4 regions of the Paenibacillus xanthanilyticus genome follow, and region 3 is predicted to be linked to each of the others. Evidence: riboswitches for the same ligand, from Rfam matches in the RefSeq annotation. Region 3 holds a riboswitch; each other region holds the start of a gene.
The links. A riboswitch is a leader RNA that binds a small molecule or an ion and turns the genes downstream of it on or off. The one in region 3 is predicted to bind cyclic di-AMP.
Positions count from the first base shown of each region.

Region 1: another riboswitch for cyclic di-AMP. It lies ahead of ACFSKT_RS30780 (C40 family peptidase); the one in region 3 lies ahead of ACFSKT_RS30120 (G5 domain-containing protein).
Region 2: another riboswitch for cyclic di-AMP. It lies ahead of ACFSKT_RS14250 (3D domain-containing protein); the one in region 3 lies ahead of ACFSKT_RS30120 (G5 domain-containing protein).
Region 4: another riboswitch for cyclic di-AMP. It lies ahead of ACFSKT_RS13845 (TrkH family potassium uptake protein); the one in region 3 lies ahead of ACFSKT_RS30120 (G5 domain-containing protein).

Region 1 is NZ_JBHUHA010000002.1:3,021,584-3,026,336, reverse strand. Features, by position in the region: gene ACFSKT_RS30790 (M1 family metallopeptidase) at 1-1,046, shown strand, start outside; gene ACFSKT_RS30785 (hypothetical protein) at 1,084-1,908, shown strand; cyclic di-AMP (ydaO/yuaA leader) riboswitch at 2,181-2,333, shown strand; gene ACFSKT_RS30780 (C40 family peptidase) at 2,338-2,838, shown strand; gene ACFSKT_RS30775 (hypothetical protein) at 3,096-3,539, opposite strand; gene ACFSKT_RS30770 (DEAD/DEAH box helicase) at 3,652-4,753, shown strand, end outside.
Region 2 is NZ_JBHUHA010000001.1:3,330,123-3,334,875, forward strand. Features, by position in the region: gene ACFSKT_RS14245 (polysaccharide deacetylase family protein) at 137-1,093, shown strand; gene ACFSKT_RS14250 (3D domain-containing protein) at 1,118-1,798, opposite strand; cyclic di-AMP (ydaO/yuaA leader) riboswitch at 1,899-2,163, opposite strand; gene ACFSKT_RS14255 (hypothetical protein) at 2,466-2,651, shown strand; gene ACFSKT_RS14260 (HNH endonuclease) at 2,757-4,085, opposite strand; gene ACFSKT_RS14265 (AraC family transcriptional regulator) at 4,237-4,753, opposite strand, start outside.
Region 3 is NZ_JBHUHA010000002.1:2,874,492-2,879,244, forward strand. Features, by position in the region: gene ACFSKT_RS30110 (HD domain-containing protein) at 1-1,053, shown strand, start outside; gene ACFSKT_RS30115 (TatD family hydrolase) at 1,072-1,845, shown strand; cyclic di-AMP (ydaO/yuaA leader) riboswitch at 2,021-2,229, shown strand; gene ACFSKT_RS30120 (G5 domain-containing protein) at 2,599-3,579, shown strand; gene rnmV (ribonuclease M5) at 3,699-4,265, shown strand; gene rsmA (16S rRNA (adenine(1518)-N(6)/adenine(1519)-N(6))-dimethyltransferase RsmA) at 4,262-4,753, shown strand, end outside.
Region 4 is NZ_JBHUHA010000001.1:3,245,628-3,250,380, forward strand. Features, by position in the region: gene ACFSKT_RS13840 (potassium channel family protein) at 1-432, opposite strand, end outside; gene ACFSKT_RS13845 (TrkH family potassium uptake protein) at 446-1,798, opposite strand; cyclic di-AMP (ydaO/yuaA leader) riboswitch at 1,889-2,082, opposite strand; gene ACFSKT_RS13850 (CPBP family intramembrane glutamic endopeptidase) at 2,503-4,143, shown strand; gene uvrC (excinuclease ABC subunit UvrC) at 4,115-4,753, opposite strand, start outside.

The sequences.
Region 1 (4,753 bases), 150 kb from region 3:
GCATTCCAGGCGTCCGCATTAAGCTCTACCTGGATCCGAAGCACGCCGAACACAAGGAACGCTACATGCATGCGGCCAAATCCGCGCTCGGCAAATTCGCCCAGTGGTATGGCACGTATCCGTATTCGACCTTGTCCATCGTCGTGCCGCCGGAAGGCGCGGGCGGCGCGGGCGGGATGGAATACCCGACGCTGGTTACGAGCTTCGAGGCCGATTCTCCCGATCCGTCCATCGACAGCCTGGAGCGCACGGTCGTGCATGAGATCGGCCACCAATATTGGTACGGCATGGTCGCCACCAACGAGTTCGAGGAAGCGTGGCTGGACGAAGGCTTCACCTCGTACGCGGAGGACAAAGTCATGGAGAGCGCCTACGGCATCGAGCCGAATCTGACGCTGGAAGCCAGCTATATGACCAACCCGGCCCCGCTCAAGCAGCTGTCATGGTCGTATCACAGTTCGGACAGCTATGCGGAGAACGTGTACATGCGTGCCAAGCTCGTGCTGATCGGCATTGAGAAGCAGGTTGGCGCTTCGACGATGCGCAAAATTTTGCGAACCTACTTCCAGAAGTATAAATTCAAGCACCCGTCCACGGCCGACTTCCAAACCATCGTCGAGCAGGTGACCAAGACGGAGTGGGACGAATATTTCAGCCATTTCGTGTACGGCAAAGATATGGCCGACTACGCGGTCGAATCGATCGCCGTGCGTCCCGTCGCCGAGAACGGGGACCGTCAGTATGAATCCACCGTGCTGGTCAAGCGGCGCGGCGGCGCCAACGGGCCCGTCCCGGTCGTGCTCCAGTTCGCCGACGGCACGACGATGCCGAAGATCTGGGAAGGCAGAGAAAGCCAGATGGTGTTCAAAGTGGTGCACCCTTCCCCGCTGCTCTATGCAACGGTGGACCCGGACTACGACAACGTGCTGGATAACCGGCATATCAACAATTACTTGAAGGCGGAGGTGCCGGAGAAAACGCGCACCCGGTGGGGAATCGGCTTAACGAAGCTGATCGAAGGCTTGTTTGCATCGCTGGCCTGGTAACGGGCGGCTGGATAGACAACGAAAGGAGGATCGAGGCATGAGGCGGCATTTAAAGCAAGGCTGGTGGCTGACGGGACAGCACTTTTTCATCGTCATCGTCCTGTTCCTGTACGAACTGTTGTGGGGCTTCTTCCTCTACCGGACCATCGATTCGATCGTGACGCCGCTGCTGCAGCGGTATCCCGGCGCCGAGGCCGGCGAGGACGCGGTAAGGCTGTTCTTGACGGAGGCGCAGTTCCAACTGATGAAGACCGACCTCATTCATCCTTATTTGTGGCTGTTCGCGACGCTGCTGGCCGGGCGCATGCTGATCACGCCTTTGGTCAACGCGGGTCTGTTCTATTCTCTTCACGCATCGGAGAGCGAAGGCGGCACGCGTTTCCTCGCCGGGATCCGCGCAGCCTGGAAGCCGGTTATGCTGCTCTACTTTCTCGAGGTCGCGCTGACGATCGTGCCGGGCATCTGGCTGGTGCCGCGTCTGTATGACGCGCTGATCGCAAGCGACACGCTCGCCGAGCTGAGCGCGAGCGCGCTGCCGCTGGCCGGCGGATGGTTCGCGGGGGCCGTGCTGCTGCACCTGCTGTTCCTGGCCATGCAGTTCGGCGCGGTGACGGGCAAAGGCGCCTTGGGCGGACTGGGCGAGGCGGCGAAGAAGCTGCTGCCTTTCGCCGGCATCTCCCTCCTCATGTGGGCGATCGGGCTGCTGCTCAGTCTCACGGCCGCCTCGGTGTCGATGCTGTGGGCCGGGCTGCTCGCACTGATTCTGCACCAAGGGTTCCACTTCGTGCGCACGATCATGAAGGTATGGACCGTCGCGGCGCAATTCGCGGCCTGGCAGTCGAATGAAGCCAAAGAAGGTTGAGAATTGAAGGCGAAGGGCAGTGCCGACAAGGTGCTGTCCTTTGCTGTTGGATTAGGAAGCTTGCGCGTGAAACGAAGGCGTATCGGGAAGGTTCGTGCCTGTATGGGGGCGCTAAGCGGAAGAACTGTCGATTGGACGGACGACCCTAGTAGGGAAAGAGAAAAAACGATACGATATAATAGCAAAAAAGTTGCACTCTTAGAATTCTAATGTGTGAACAAACTGTGAACTTAGAAGGGAAATTGTGAAAATGATCGAATTCATAACGCGGAATGAAAAAAATGCCGAATTCTCGCAAGAGAAACGGGGGAACCATCTTTGGGTGAATTGATCCCGGCGGATGCAGCAGCATACGCCCGAGGCGATCATAGGGTACCTTCAACCGAACCCCACAGCTAACCTCGTAGGCACCGGAAGGGGTTTCTATTCTTGAAGAAGTTTTCTGCTCTGCTGATTGGCCTGGCCATGATGCTCACGTTCCAAGCTGGAAGCGCATTCGCGGATTCCAAAATGGACGGCGTTATCGCCAATCTGATCGGCACGCCATACAACTATGGCGGCACCACGACCAAGGGGTTTGACTGCTCCGGATTCACGATGTACGTCTTCAAGAAATTGAACGTCTCGATCCCGCACGCGTCTTCCTCTCAATCCAAGCTGGGCAAGAAAGTGGCGAAAGCCGACTTGATCCCAGGCGATCTCGTATTTTTCAATACGAGCGGCAAAGGCATTTCGCATGTCGGCATTTACGTTGGAGACGGTAAGTTCGCTCACTCGTCTTCCAGCAAGGGCGTAACTATCAGCGGACTTAGTGATTCCTACTATCAGAAGCGCTATGTCACGGCCCGCCGCGTTATGAGTCCTGAAACTTTTGAGAAATATGCCGACGAGCCGTCGGACGAAGTGGTCGACACGACTGACGTCGACTAACTCGCGACCGGGATCAATCGCCCCCGCGATGATCCCAAACAACGAGCCGCCGTGTTTGTTCCCCCGGACAAGCACGGCGGTTTGCTGTTCCGCCGCGCGTGCCGGTATTAGTTCTTCTTCACCACTCGCGGCGACCTATGAAACAAGCCAGGGTCCATGATCACCGGTTTTTCAATAATTATTTGATTATTCGGATAATTTGAAGGGTAATATCATGCGTGGGCATATTGCGCGGGAAAGTCGCCGCTTATGCTTCGTTAACCATACGATCTACGGCCGTGAGCGCCGATCTCATAACGGACCCACCAAAACGTCCGCCCGACCTGTACGTCCAGCGCCGTCCCCACCTCCGCGAACAGCTGATGCAGCTCAAAAGCCGATGAGCACCCTTCGCCCCTTCGGTCGGCAATGACGACCATCGCCCCTTCTCCTAAACGCGCGTGCCACGCCTCCAGAAAGGCATGCCGCTCCTCGACCTTCAGTTCGCTCATGCAAAAGCAAGCCAGTCCCGCTTCATAGGTGCCCGATAGGCCTGTCAATTGGCCCGACCGGATCGTCTTGGTCGCCGGCGGCAGCAATCTCGGCGTTCGAGGTCCCGCGACGCGCAGCACCCGCCTGCCTTCGAGCGCGCGGCTAAGCGCATCCTCGACCTGCCTCCATTCGTTCCATCTCTCTTCCAACGTCTCCCGCCATCTTTGCATACATACCCTCCCGATTGGTGTTACTTCTAAAGGTATGAGACGCCGCTCAGTTTCTGAACCAAAAACAGGTATAATGAGAGCATCACTTCTTCCTGAAAAGGAGCTGACTTCGATGCCTTCTTCCTCCGATGCGCTGCAAGGCTTTCATCCTATCCTGGCCGGCTGGTTCGACCGCGCGTTCGGCGAGCCGACCGACGTCCAGCTGCAGGCATGGGCGTCCATTCGAAGCGGCGCGCATACGCTGATCGCCGCCCCGACCGGGTCGGGCAAAACGCTCGCGGCGCTGCTGCCCTGCCTGGACCTCATCGTCCGCGACAAACAAGCGTCCGGCGGCAGCTGGTCCGGCGGCGTGCGCACCTTGTACATCACGCCTTTAAAGGCGCTCAACAACGATATCCAGCACCATCTGGTCGGCTTTATCTCGGAGATTGAGCAGTACGCGGGCGAACGGGCCGCGGAAGGCGGGAACGGCGGCGAATGGCCGGGCGTCACGACGGCCGTCCGTACAGGCGACACGCCTTCCGCCGAACGGGCGCGCATGGCGCGAAGGCCGCCCGAGGTGCTCGTAACCACGCCGGAATCGCTGTATTTGCTGCTGACCTCCGCGAAAGGACGGGCCATGCTGCGGACCGTCCGCTCCGTCATCGTGGATGAGATTCACGGCATCGCCGGAGACAAGCGCGGCGCGCATTTGACGCTCTCGCTCGAGCGGCTGACCGCGCTATGCGAGCACCGCGTTCAGCGGATCGGCGTCTCGGCGACCCAGAAGCCGATGTCGCGCATGGCGAGATTTCTCGGCGGGTGGGAGGCTGCGGATAGCATGGCCGAGCCGGATGATCGAGCTAGTCAAGGCTTGCCGGATAACGATTCGCCGGTCTCTGCGAATTGGACTGCTGCCCGCCTCGGCGAGGAGACGGATGACGCGCAGCCGCTTCGGCACGCGCTGGGCTACCGACCACGGCCCGTCTCGATTATCGAGAGCCTGATGGCCAAAACGATGCACGTGCGCGTGACGATGCCGGACTTCAGCCGATTCGCGCAATCGCGCGAGGCGGCGGTGTGGACGCCGATCGTCGAACGGCTCCTGCAGCTGATGGCGGGCGCGACGTCCGTGCTGCTTTTCGTGAACAGCCGGCGGCTGTGCGAGCGGCTTGTGCTGCGTCTGAACGAGCAGGCGGGGGAAGACTTCGCCCGCGCCCACCACGGGTCGCTGG
Region 2 (4,753 bases), on a different contig from region 3:
AGCCCGTCGGCGAGGTCGTGTAAAGCATTAAAATCGGCGATTTCCTGTAATTAATCAAAATCTCCGATGCATGTTCGAGTCGCCTTGGCGGGAAAATGAATCAAACAGCACCTCGCCACCGAAAGGAGGGAGACCGATGGGTAATGCAGACGGCATCCGGAATTCGGCTGCAGGAAGATGGCTTACCGTCCTCGCCCTCCTTTTCGCTATGCAGGCGTGCACGGCTTCCGCCACCCCGATTAGCGAAGCCGCGAGAAGTCTTGAGGCAACCAAGCTTCCGTCGGATACATCCACCTTTAAAGCGATGGCCGATTCGCGACGAGACCAGCGCTCTGCGGACTCCTACTCGTGGATCGAGCTGCAGCGGCGGTACCCGGGGACGTTCTTCGTCCGGGGCTCGCGCGGCAGCATGAAGGTCGCGCTGACGTTCGACGACGTCCCCGATCCCCGATATACGCCGAAGGTGCTTGACATGCTGGCGAAATACCGGGTTCGCGCCACATTTTTCGTGCTCGGCTCGAAAGCCAAAGCTTATCCGGCCATAGTAAAGCGAATGCGCAAGGAAGGACACATGATCGCCAACCATTCTTACGATCACCCGGTCTTCCCGAAAATCTCGGTGTACCAATTCAGTCAACAGGTGGCCCAAACGGATCTGCTGCTGCGCTCGTTAGCCGGCTACAGTCCTCGCTACATCCGTCCGCCGTACGGCGCCATTACGCCGAAGCAGATCGAGTGGGCGCAGGCGAATGGCTATACCGTCGTCAATTGGGACGTGGACTCGGAAGACTGGCGCAGCATCGGCAGCGCGCGCATCATGACCAATATCAAAAGCACGCTCCAGCCGGGATCGATTATTTTGCAGCATGCGGGCGGCGGCCCGACGCAGAATCTATCCGGCTCGGTACAGGCGCTTCCGCAGCTGATTCAATATTTGCGCAAGAAAGGCTACACGATCGTGTCGCTGCCCGAGCTGCTCGGTCGGCCGGTCGCCCGTTCGCCTCGCCCGAAACGGCATCCGTCGCATCAAGGCCAAACGCAAAAAGCGCAACCCCATAAAGCGGAGCAGCGCTCGCGGCCGACCGCGCCATAAAGCGCAGTCGCCTTTCTTCTCGTGCTATTTCAAAACAAACACATGGACATATTGATACCCGAACGTGCGCGCCTGCTGCTGCGACGACGAGACGAAAATATCGATGCGGTTGCCTTTGATCGCGCCGCCCATGTCGGACGCGACAGCAAACATGCCGCCAACCGGCAGACCGTTGTAGTCATACCCGGTCACGTACAATTTGGTGCCGAGCGGAATAAGACTCGGGTCGACCGCGACGGTTCCGACCTTCAGGGGATTGCCGAAATAATCGACGGCGCCCCACTGGCCGTTCTCGCTCGCGGCGGCCGTATAAGCACTTGCTTTGACGTGGTGCGCGTCCGTGTAAGCCACGGCTTTGCCTTTCACCGTCAGCGTTGGCTCAGACGCTGCCGCCGGAAGTTGGTCCGGTATTGCGCTCGCGATCGGCTCGCTTTTTGCTTTCGCAACAGGTTGCTGCGGCTTGCCGTTGCCATCGGGAATCGTGATCGCAAGACCCGCGTAGATGTTTAGCGGATTGACCGTCGGGTTTGCCTTCATCAACGTTTCCACCGAGACGCCATACCGTTTGGACAAACTCCAGAACGTATCGGTATCCGTCGCTTTATGCGACGCTGCATCCGCGCTTGCGGTGCCAGCCGAGGCGAGCAGCGCAAGCCCGAGAACAGCGGCTGCCGTGGTTTTTTTCCATGATTTGAACGTAAACATATGAACAACCTCCTTTATTTACGAGAAACGCGCCGTCATTCGCGACGCTCGCCTCTCGTCAACGCGAACGGAACCGCGGCCCGTTACAGCCCGCGAACGCTCCGCTCCAGCATGTGGCCTACGAGGTTAGTTGTCGGATTCGGGTCGAGGAGTTCGACCCTACGCGAGTGCATGGCTTTTGCGCCTCGCGATTCACCCCAAGCGATTCCATCCTTCAGCTGCCCTACGAACGACCTTGCGGTCTAGCGGACAGCCCCGGACGAAACGCAGAATCCGTGTCGTCATGCGCGAACACGGCGGAAAATATCGGCTTGCGATAGGTTCCGTAGATCCCCCGTACGATTAAGTTTCGGCTCGTGTAAAACGTTACATCGTCCCAAGCCCGATTCCTACCGGTAAATTGCGGCAGTCAGCGCCCCGACACGTAGAAGTGCAGGGTTCATATACGTTTGACGCGCAAGAAAAAATGGCTCCCAGCAGTCGCTAAGAGGAATTTCCGTTCATCCGGATCGGATTTATTCAACCTTCAAAATTCCAGAAATGGATAAATCCCTGCATAATATTCGGAATGGTTGAACACGCTTTAAATAATCTGAATATTATGTATAATTAAAGTGTAAGCGTTTGCAATTCAAACGGCTCATGAATAGCCAAGGAGGATTCGCTTATGATGACATTCGAATCGGAGTACAGAAGACAGGCCATCCGTACCCTGCAGGAAGGACGAGACGAAGCCAAATCGGAGCTCTCCGTGGAGGCAAGCCGTTATAAGCGCACGTTCGCCAATTGGTTCAGCCGCCTTCATGCGGTTACAGCTCCCTTCCTTGGCCCCTCCAACCGCCCGATGCGCTAATGCAAAACACCGCCAAAGCCAGCGTGTTTCCATCGCGGAAACCTCCGGCCCAAGCGGTGTTTTTATCGTTATCCGGCATGGCGCGGCGGTGTGTTCGCGCGCGGCTCAAAAGTCGTCGAAGACAAAATCCAAATGGTCGGCCTTCTTCAGGTTGCACTCCGCGCAGGCGCACACGCAATTATCCGGCGTGGATAATCCGCCCTTGGATTTGGGCATGACGTGATCGATTGTATCGCCAAACCGGCCGCAGTACTTGCATATATAATCGTCGCGCTGCAGGATGAGCAGCCTGAAATCCGTCTTCGTGTACAATTTGTGAATGAGCGAAGGGTTGATGATACCGGCCGCCCCTTCCGATACCATGCGGATCGCCATCTCGGTCGGAATCTCCGTCGACCACCGCTTGCCCGTCTCGCGCCGACCGCGCAGACGAATAAGTCCGGTGCCCCGGTCATTCAGCAGCGCGACGTCGTATTTGAACGGCCCTTTGATCGGCACGATCCGCCTGTAAGGCGGCCTGACCTGCGGCCTTGCGGGCGCCGCGGCTTGGTCGGCGCCTGCTTTGCGCTTGCGCCGCCGCCTCCGCTTCCGCTTGCGCGACGGCGTCCCGTCTCCGTCGGCGCCGTCGACGCCTTCCGCCTGCGAATCCACCCAATCGGCTTCGCCGGCGAACGTATCGTCGCCATCCTGATCCGGAAGCAGCCATTGGGCTTCCGCCCGCTCTTCGCCGCCGTCTGGCAGGGCGCTCGTCTGGACCGGCTTCGACTTGGATTTGCGCCGGCGACGCCGGCGCTTCCTCTTGCGCGCCGGGGCTTCCCCGTCCGGCTCCGGCGCGGCGGCTTCTTCAAGCGCCATCGCGACATCGCTCTCGCCGGCGGACCTTTCGCTCTCTGACAATAACGGGATTAACCCGCCTTCTTGATCTCCCGAGCGCTCGTCAGGCTCGCGCGCCTCCGTTTCGGCCTGCGGCTGCGCGAGCAGAGCCGATTCAAGCGGCGCTGGCTCGCGCTTCTTCCGTCTTCTCCGTTTGCGTTTGCGCTTGCGCGGCTTCTCGGCCGCGCCGCGTTCGGCGTCTGCACCGGACTGCGCTCCGGCCCTGTCCGCGTCTCCATCCGCGTTGGAGAGAATCGGTTCATCGGCTTCCAAGCCCTCGTCATGCGCCGAGGATGCCGGAATAACGCTGTTAATCCGGTCTTGGCCGTTCGGCGCCGGACCCAGCTTCTGGTACGCCGCTACCGCGGCATGACCTGTCAGGCCATCTCCGGTGCTATCCCGCGTTGCCTCGTCGGCCAGCGCCGGTCCCTCTTCGACTTCCCGTCCTCGCTTGCGCTGGCAGGAACGGCACGTCCCGCGCCGGCCGCTTCGTCCGGAACGCTTCGTGAAGGAGGTGATCGGCTTCTCCAAGCCGCATGCTCCGCATCGTTTCGCTTCCATTTCCGTTCGCTCCGTTCTTTCGATCCTTGAATTCTATCCGGTTTTAACCTTGTCTAGCCAAGGCGAAACGGCGGCGCCTTCTATAACGGCGCGGCGCATTTCGCACACAGGCCATGCAAGTTGCAAGTTCATATAAAAGCGTAAAACGAAGTCATGGAGCCGCCCAGCCCTGCAGCTTCCGGAACTGCTCGGGCGTCATCCCCTCGGTCTTGCCGAAGGCGGCGATGAAGTGGCTCGGGTCCCGGTACCCGCAGGCGAGGGCAATTTCCTTCACCGTTCGTCTTTCGCCCCGGCTCATGATCTCCTTCGATTTGCGGATGCGCAGCCGGATCAAGTAGGCGTAGGCGGTAATGCCGAATGCCTGCCGGAACAGCGCGTTCAAATACCGCGGGCTGATCTGCAGCCGGTCCGCCATATCCGTGAGCCCGATCTCGGGATCGCCGAAGCGCTCCTCCAGCCACTGCAGCAGCGGGTCCAGCTTCTCCAAATGATGAAACAACGACGAGCGCCCGCCCGTCTGGCCGTATTTCTTGAGCGTCGTGATGAACCGATAGAGCTGCGCGGAAGCATCAAGACCCGTGCGGTCCTCGTCATGCTCCGCCGAATCGATCATCTCGAACAGCTGCTTGGTGATCGGCGCGTCTTCATTCCAATGAAACCACTCCGTA
Region 3 (4,753 bases):
GACTGGCCGAAGGAAGAGAAGTTGGTGACGTTGTGCGCGGCGCTGCTGCATGATGTCGGACACGGCCCTTTCTCCCATTCCATCGAAGAAGTATTCGATACCCATCACGAGGATTGGACTTGCCGCATATTATTAGAAGATACAGAAGTGAACCGCATCCTTCGCGAGGTCGATCCCGGCTTCCCGGAGCAGGTCGCGGCGGTCATACGCAAAACGTACGAGAAACCGATCGTCATCAGTCTCGTCTCCAGCCAGATGGATGCCGACCGTATGGACTATTTGCTCCGCGACGCCTATTTTACAGGCGTTAACTACGGCACGTTCGACCTGGAACGCATCCTGCGCGTGCTTCGGCCGCATAAGGGAAGCATTGTCGTGAAAGAGAGCGGGATGCACGCGGTCGAGGACTATTTGATGTCCCGGTACCAAATGTATTGGCAAATCTATTTCCACCCCGTCACTCGCAGTTCGGAAATTATTCTGCGTCAGATCCTGCGCCGGGCCAAAGAGCTCTATATGAATGGTTATGCATTCGGCTGGATGATTGAACCGATTCGGAGGCTCATAAGCGGCACCATCGATGTTCCGAGTTACTTGGCGCTTGACGAGGCTCCGATGCAGACAGCCTTTACGCTCTGGCAATCGGAAGCAGATTCGCTGCTGGCCGACTTATGCCGCCGGTTCATGGACCGCAAGCTGTATAAGTATGTAACGATGGATGAGGCGGACGAGCCGTTGTGGGCTTCCATCCGGGAGCAATTCGCCGCGATCGGGCTCCATCCGGATTACCACTTGGAAGTCGATTTTCCGTTTGATTTGGCGTACGCTGTCTATCGGCCGGGGGCGCGCGGCGCGAAGAAGAATGATAAACCGCCGATCCTCGTGCTGGACCGTGACGACGTCGTATCGGAAATTTCGCAGAAATCCGATATCATTCGCTCGATTACGGGCATGCATCGAGGGAAATACCATTTGTATTACCCGCATGAGCCGCTGCTTGAATCAGCGGACAAACTAAGTCCCGAACTTCGCAAGCTGTTTGAACTGGATTAGAGAGGAGTTTCGCCCTTCATGTTAATCGACACGCATACCCATTTGGATTCGCATAAATTCGACGACGACCGCGCGGAAGTCATCGAACGGGCGCGCGGCGCGGGCGTCGAATTATTGGTAAATATCGGATTTAATCGGGAGACCATTCCGACGACGATGGCGCTTGCCGAGCAGTACGACTTCATCTATGCGGTGGTGGGTTGGCACCCGACCGACAGCCTCGATTACGGTCCTTCCGATCTCGACTGGATTGCCTCGCTGTGCGACCACCCAAAGGTGGTCGCGATCGGGGAAATCGGGCTGGATTATTATTGGGATACGTCCCCCAAGGACGTGCAGCAGCGGGTGTTCCGGGAGCAAATCGAGCTCGCGAAATCCAAGCGCAAGCCAATCGTTATTCATAATCGGGATGCGCACGAGGATGTTGTTAGGATTTTGAAAGAAAGCGATGCCAAACAGGTTGGCGGGATCATGCATTGCTTCTCTGGCAGCTGGGAGACGGCCAAGCAGTGCTTGGACATGAACTTCTATATTTCGTTTGGCGGGCCGGTCACGTTCAAGAATGCGCGGGTGCCGAAAGAGGTGCTTGCGAGGGTTCCGCTCGACCGTCTGCTGATCGAAACGGATGCCCCATATTTGGCCCCGCACCCTCATCGAGGCAAGCGCAACGAGTCTGCTTTCGTCCGTCTTGTAGCAGAAACCGCTGCGGAAATAACAGGAAAAACACTGGAAGAAATTGCGGAAATCACAAGCGAAAACGCCAGGAAATGTTTTTCCATCGAACGAAAATAGCCCAAAACGGGAGCATTTTGAATGATTCGGGTGAAAAAACTTGTTTTGGTTGGATAAATTGCGGTTTTTTCGAGACATTTTCCTTTAAATTCGGTAAAATCGTCCTTTATCTCATCTTTACAATCTGGAGCAAAAGACGGTATCATTCATCTCAGGGCTTTCAAGATGTATTCCATTTCCAATAACGCTTAATCTCCGGAAACGGAGAGCGGGGGAACCAAATGAGGACTTGTGCCGGGGCATATGCGAGCACGCAAGTCGCGTTGAATTCTTCTAGGGGTGAATTTCAGCTGCGGCGCGCCTAAGTAGCGCTGACAGCCGAATAGGGCGACTCTCTCGCCCGAATCCGACAGCTAACCTCGCAAGCGTCATAAGAGAGATCAACTCGTGCATCCATTCCATGCTACCCGTGTCCCACAGGAAGCCACGAAGCAGATCTTCTGTCGTCGGCTTCTTTTTATTTTGAATATTGCGAATTGTGGCGACATAGTGTGATTCATGGAGGAGGTATGAGGGAGTAATTGGAAGAAGCGGGCTTCATGCGCGCTAAATCTAATAGTCGACGCGTCTAAATCTATTTCATGCGTAACAGGGCGGCGGGGCTATGTAAGGAGGACCGAAGAAGTGGGCATAATCCAAGTTAAGGACACCCATGGGAAACGATCATCCAGCATGTCTTTCGCATTGCGATGGAAGCATGAGAACGTGCGTTTAATTGTTCTAAGCGCTATGATCTCAATCGCTATGACTTTCATGTTTCTGGTGTTGTTGTACGGAACGGCTGACAAGCGCGTCTCCGTAGTGTTGAATGGACAAGAAAACATTGTGGAAACCAAACAATGGGTCCTGCAACGCCTACTGGATGAACAAGCCATTACGGTGGGGCCGTATGATAAGGTGTCGTTGCCTTTGAATGCGGGCGTAAAAGACGGTGATCGGGTGGTCATCGAGCAAGCGGTTCCCTTAACCGTGAAGGCTGACGGCAATGTAAGAACGGTGTACACGACAGAAAGAACGGTACAGGCGGCGATCGATCAAGCTAACATATCGATTCGCAGTGAAGACAAGGTGCTGCCGTCGAAAGACGCGGCCATCGAACCGAACATGACCGTAACGGTCGTTCGGATCGACAAGCATGTGATGCAAAACAAGTATGAAGTGCCATTCACTACTGTTACCAAGACCGATCCGACGCTGCTTGAAGGGAAGAAGAAGACCATTCAGGCGGGTAAGGCCGGCATTGTCGTGAAGAAATACGAGAAGGTATTCGCGGACGGCAAGCTTGTCTCGCATACCTTCGTCTCCAAGTCGACTCAAAGCGATGCGGTCAACCAAATCGTGGCGGTCGGCACGAAGAAACCCGTGGTCACGCTGACGAAGGGCGGGGTGTCGTTCCAGGCGAAGAAGACGCTGAAGAATGTGACGCTCACCGCATATACGGCAGGTCTGGCGTCTACGGGCAAAACCGAATCCGATCCGGGGTACGGCATCACGAGATCCGGCTCCCGCGTCACGGAAGGCCGCACGATCGCGGTCGACCCGAAGGTCATTCCGATCGGATGGTGGGTGTACATCGAAGGCATCGGATTCCGCCGCGCGGAGGATACCGGCAGTGCCATCAAAGGCAACAAGATCGACGTTTACTACGATAGTGAAGACTATGCGGAGAAATTCGGTCGCAAGAAGGGCTACACCGTGTACGTGCTGGGTCCCAAAAAGCCCGAGGCGATCTAGCGCGCCGCAGGTGGTCGTAGTTACAATTTATCGTCAAACTAAAGCAATTATGCCATGATAAGAAGAGGCCTCGCCTCTTCTTTTTGTACGTTTGTCCGGAAGGGATGTCAGGGTAGTCCATGATCAAAGAAATCATCGTCGTCGAAGGCAAAGACGACACCGTTGCGATCAAGCGGGCCGTCGAGGCCGAGACCATCGAGACCGGCGGATCCGCAATCGGCGAAGCGGTGCTGAAGCGGGTGGCGCTCGCACATGAACGGCGGGGCGTCATCATTTTCACCGATCCGGATCATGCCGGGGAGCGCATACGCAAAATCGTCGCGCAGCGGGTCCCGGGCTGCAAGCATGCCTTCCTTCCACAGGAGGAGGCGCTGTACAAGGGCGATATCGGCGTGGAGAACGCGAAGCCGGAGGCGATTCGCCGCGCGCTAGCGAGCGTTCGCACGGAAGCGATCGAAGGACAAGCAGACGAGGCTCAAATTACGTGGGATGACCTGATGCGGGCCGGTCTGCTCGTGCACCCGGCTGCGGCGGACCGCAGACTGCGCATGGGCAACTTGCTCGGCATCGGCTATGCCAACGGCAAGCAGTTCTTCAAGCGCTGCACGATGTTCCGCATCACGCGGGAGGAATTCGACCGAGCGCTGGCGCAGATGGATCAAGAAACCGGAGGAAGCGGCCAATGACAACCAACATCGAGGTGGCGACACCGAAGCGGACGAAGGACATCATCCAGAAGTACGGCTTCTCGTTCAAGAAGAGTCTGGGACAGAACTTCCTGATCGATCAAAATATTTTGCGCAAGATCGTCTCCGCCGCCGGTCTCGACAAGACCAAAGGGGCGCTTGAGATCGGCCCGGGCATTGGCGCGCTCACGCAGCATCTCGCCAACGAGGCGGCGCGCGTGACGGCCATCGAGATCGACGACCGGCTGATCCCGATCTTAGGCGATATTTTCGCGGATGCGGATAATGTCCACATCGAGCATGGCGACGTGCTGAAGCTGAACTTAAGCGAGCTCATGGCACGCCAGTTCGACGGATTGAGCGGCGTCAGCGTCGTGGCTAATTTGCCGTACTACGTCACCACGCCGATTCTCATGAAGCTGCTCGAGGAGAAGCTGCCGCTCGAGAACATCGTCGTTATGATCCAGAAGGAGGTCGCCGAGCGGATG
Region 4 (4,753 bases), on a different contig from region 3:
CAGCTCGATATAGTCGAGCAAATTCGGCGATACGAGCTGATGCGCGACGCGAATGCCCATGTCCCGCTCCGGATAGACGACGCGGTCGACGCCGATTTTCTCCAGCACGCGGCCGTGCAGCTCGGTCATCGCCTTGCCAACCACCTTCTTGACGCCCAGATCCTTGAGTAGAATCGTCGTCAGGATGCTCGCCTGGATATCGTCGCCGATCGCCACGACCCCGCAGTCGAAGTTGCGCACGCCGATCGAGCGAAGCACGTCTTCGTCGGTTGCTTCCGCCACGACGGCATGCGTGAGGATTTGGCTTAGATCCTGCACCGCCTCCTCGTCCTTGTCGACGCCGAGCACCTCGTACCCCAATTTGACCAGCTCCTTGGCCAAGCTCGAGCCGAAACGTCCCAGACCAATGATGACAAACTGATTTTTCTTCATTTCATGGTTTCCCCTAACCTATCGTAATTTTCCCTTCCGGGTATCTGTACAGCTCTTTCTCCGCGCGCGGACCGACCGCGTAAGCGAGCGTGAGCGGGCCAAGCCGGCCGGCGAACATCGTGAGACTGATTAATATTTTGCCGATCAACGTCAGCTCGGGCGTTACGCCGAGCGACAAACCGACGGTGCCGAAGGCGGAGGTCGTCTCGAATAAAATTTTGAGAAATGCCTGATCCTCTGTCGTCGACAGCACCATCGTGACCGCGAGGACGAGCGCCAGCGACAGCACCGTAATCGTCAGCGCCTTGAGCACGCGATCGCGGGCCAGCCTCATATTAAAGAGGACGATGTCTTCTTTGCCCCGGATCATGGCGATAACGGCGGCGACGAGGGTGGTGAACGTCGTCGTCTTGATACCGCCCCCGGTTGAGCCCGGCGATGCGCCGATGAACATGAGCAGCACGATAAAGAATTGCGACGCCTGCCGGAGCGCCGCCAGATCGACCGTGTTCGGGCCAGCCGTGCGCGGCGAGACGGATTGGAACATCGCGGCCCAAATTTTGCCGTCCCAACTTAAGGACCCCAGCGTCTTCTGGTTGGTGAACTCGAAGATAAAGATGACGATCGCGCCAATGGCCAGCAAGGCGCCGGACATCGACAGCACCACTTTACTGTGGAGGGATAGACGCCTGCGCTGCTTATACTCTATAACATCCGACATGACGATAAATCCGATACCGCCCAAGATAATCAGCAGCATGGCGGTCATATTTACGATCGGGTCGTCCACGTAGCCCGTAAAACTGACATAGGGGGTGCCGAACTGCCCGAACAGGTCGAAGCCGGCGTTATTGAACATGGAGATGCCGTGCCAGACGCCGAAGTAGATGGCTTGACCAAGCGGCATATCGAACGACCAGCGAAACGCGAACAGCGTTGCCCCGATCAGCTCGATCGCCAGTGAGTAGAAAATCACTTTGCGGATAAGCCTTACGATCCCCTCCATGCTGCTCTGATTCATCGCTTCCTGCAGAATGAGCCGTTCCTTGAGCGATATCCGCTTCCGCAGCACGATCGCGAACAGCGTCGCCATCGTCATGAACCCGAGGCCGCCGACCTGGATGAGCGCCACGATAATAATCTGACCGGCGATGGACCAGTGGCTGCCCGTGTCGACCGTGACGAGACCGGTTACGCACGTCGCCGAGGTAGCGGTGAACACCGCGTCGATGAACGGCGTATACGTCCCGTCCCGCGAGGCGAAGGGCAGCGTGAGCAGAAAGCCGCCCAGCAGAATAATGAGCCCGAACCCGGTCACGAGAACACGCGGCGGCGACCACTTGGAGATCTTGAAATAATCGGCCATTCCGGCACCTTACCTTTTTTAGGATATAAGATCGTTTACCCGTTTTTGGGCACAAAAAAAAGCACTGGATCCCCAATGCTTGCGCCGTCGGTCCCATTCCAAATAAGCCTACGAGGTTAGCTGACGGATTCGGGCCTGGAAAGGCAGCCCTATTCGCTTCTTTGGACCTAGCGGTCCTGTCGCGAAATTCACCCCATGCCATCTGCAAGCAGGCCGCGAAGCGCGCACTGTCAGACAGCGTTATGGTTCCCCCGTTTTCATACGAAATTCGGCTGTAATCTTCAATTGCTACTCATTATAAGTCCGCCTGTCAAAAACACCAAGCACCGTACACGCAGATATTGAACCGAAATGCGGCAAAATACGTACGGGCGTACGAGAAATCGTCCCCGTTGTTGCATTATCGGCCAATTATCTCGCGCGCATTTCTTTTTTAATGTATTAACTGACAATTTAGCGCTTACTTATGATAGGGTACAAGTAAGGCTGATTGGTTTGCGTACCCAATCCGGAGATTGGGAATGCAGCATTCAGCCAGAGCTGATTGGTTTGCGTACCCAATCCGGAGATTGGGAATGCAGCAGCAAGGCTGATTGAGCAAATCAGCAATGGAGAAATACAAGATGGAGACAGGAGTATAGAAGCGAATCTTATATGTCCTGTCCTTCAAAAAGATTTCATGTCCGAAAGGCGGGTTGCTCGCATTGAATCGAATCGAGGTTACACCGAACTGGAAGCTCTACAGCTGGCTGGCAGCCGTAAGCGCGATCCTCTATTTGCTGGTTCAAGTCTTGCCGGCTACCGCGGGCGCTTTCTTCGGCTCCGGATCCGAGAAGGTCATCGCCAAATCGGAGGCCGAGCGGCGCTCCGCAGCCTTCCTGACGGAGCAGTTCGGCCTAGCGCCGAACGCCTCGCGCGCGTACCATCAATCCGATAAGCTGCTTTACGGCTATCTGGCGAAAGAAAAGCTGACAGAGGACTACGGGGACCGGTACGACCGGAAATTCCCAACCGATACCTATCAGGTAACGTCGACCTTGCCAGGCGAATACTCCGGCGAATTATACGTCTACGTACATATGGAGAGCGGCCAAATCATCAGCTGGCATAAGCCCCACGCGGCGGACGCGGCGCTCCCTGAACCGGAACAGCGCATCGCGGCGGCGGTCGACTTCGCCATCGAGCAGGGCTTCAAGCGCGATGCGCTCAAAGCGCAGAAGCAGCTGACCCGCGAAGGCGACGTACGGCTCGACGTCGCCGGCGAGGCCATCGGCGAGGCGAAGCTCTCGCTTCTGATCGGCACGGAGTCAAAGCCGGATGGCGGCGTATTGGTAACGAGATACGCCCCCGTTTTCCAGGTACCGGCCGACTATGAAGCGTATGTGGAGGAACAGGATGCGCTCGCTTCTTCGTTATCGCTGTTCGGCAGCACGCTCATGTCGCTCGTCCTGTTTATTCTGGCCGTTATCTATGCCGCGCTTTATCGCAAGCACACGTCGTTCGTCCGAGGTTGGCTAGTGGCCGCGATCTTCCTCGGGTTTTATCTGATCAACAATTTCAATATGATCGACGGCCTGGCCGCAAGCTTCGGCGAAATGGAGAACGCCCGCACCGTCGCGCTGATCGGCATGATCGTCCAAAGCTTCATCACGGTCGTCATGGCGGCGTCGGTCTATTTCTCGCTCGTGGGCGGAGACGGTCTATGGCGTTCCATGGGATGGCAGCTGTGGCCGAGAAGCAGCGAGCGGGGCTATGGCGAGCATATGTGGAACAGCATGAAACTCGGCTATCTCCTCGCGTTTATCTTGCTTGCGGTGCAGACGGTCATTCTGCTCATTCTGGAAAATGCGACGGATGCATGGGCCACGACCGACGTCATGCAATCGCCCTACAATTTCGGGGCCCCGTGGCTGTTCCCGCTGCTGGCCTGGTGCGCGGCTATCTCGGAGGAAGCCGTCTTCCGTTTCTTCGCGATCGGCCTGCTGAAGAAGTGGCTGCGCAGCACGTTCGTCGCGGCGCTGATTCCAACGGTGATATGGGCGCTCGGCCACGTGACGTACGCCATCTATCCCTCGACGACAAGATTGATCGAGCTTACGCTTCTTGGCCTTCTATTTAGTTATTTCTTCCTGCGTTTCGGCTTGGCCGCGGTCATCTTCGCGCACGCCATCTTCGACTCCGTCATGATGGCGATCTCGCTTATGTTCCTTGGACAGCCGGTTAACATCGCGCTTGGCCTCTTCTACATCGTGCTGCCTGTCGGCGTAGCCGCCGTATTGCGGCGATTGGGCACGCGAAAAGGGAGGAAACCGCCCCTCACGGTTCCTCCCTCAACGCTTCAATAATTTGGGCGGCGAGCTTCTCGCCGATCGACAGCGGCCGGAAATCTTCGATTCCGGCCTCTTTGATTTTCTTGATCGAGCCGAAATGCTTCAGCAGCGCCTTACGCCGCTTCTCCCCGATGCCCGGGATCGCGTCCAGTCTGGAGGCGATCATCGACTTGGCCCGCTGCTCGCGGTGGAACGAAATCGCGAAACGGTGCACCTCGTCCTGAATGCGCTGCAGCAGGTAAAACTCCTGGCTGTCGCGCGCCATCGGCACGATCTGCGGCGGATCGCCGGTCATCAGCTGCGCCGTCTTGTGCTTGTCGTCCTTGACGATGCCGCACACCGGAACCGTCAAGCCAAGCTCATGCTCCAGAATCTCCAGCGCGGCGGAGATCTGCCCCCGGCCACCGTCGACGACAATCAGGTCCGGCAGCGGCAGCCCTTCCTTGAGCACCCGTTCATAGCGCCTGCGGATAACCTCGCGCATCGTCTCATAATCGTCCGGCCCTTGGACCGTCTTGACCTTATACTTGCGGTACTCGTTCTTGTCCGGCTTCCCGTCGATGAAGACGACCATCGCCGATACCGGATTCGTCCCTTGAATATTCGAGTTATCGAACGCCTCGAT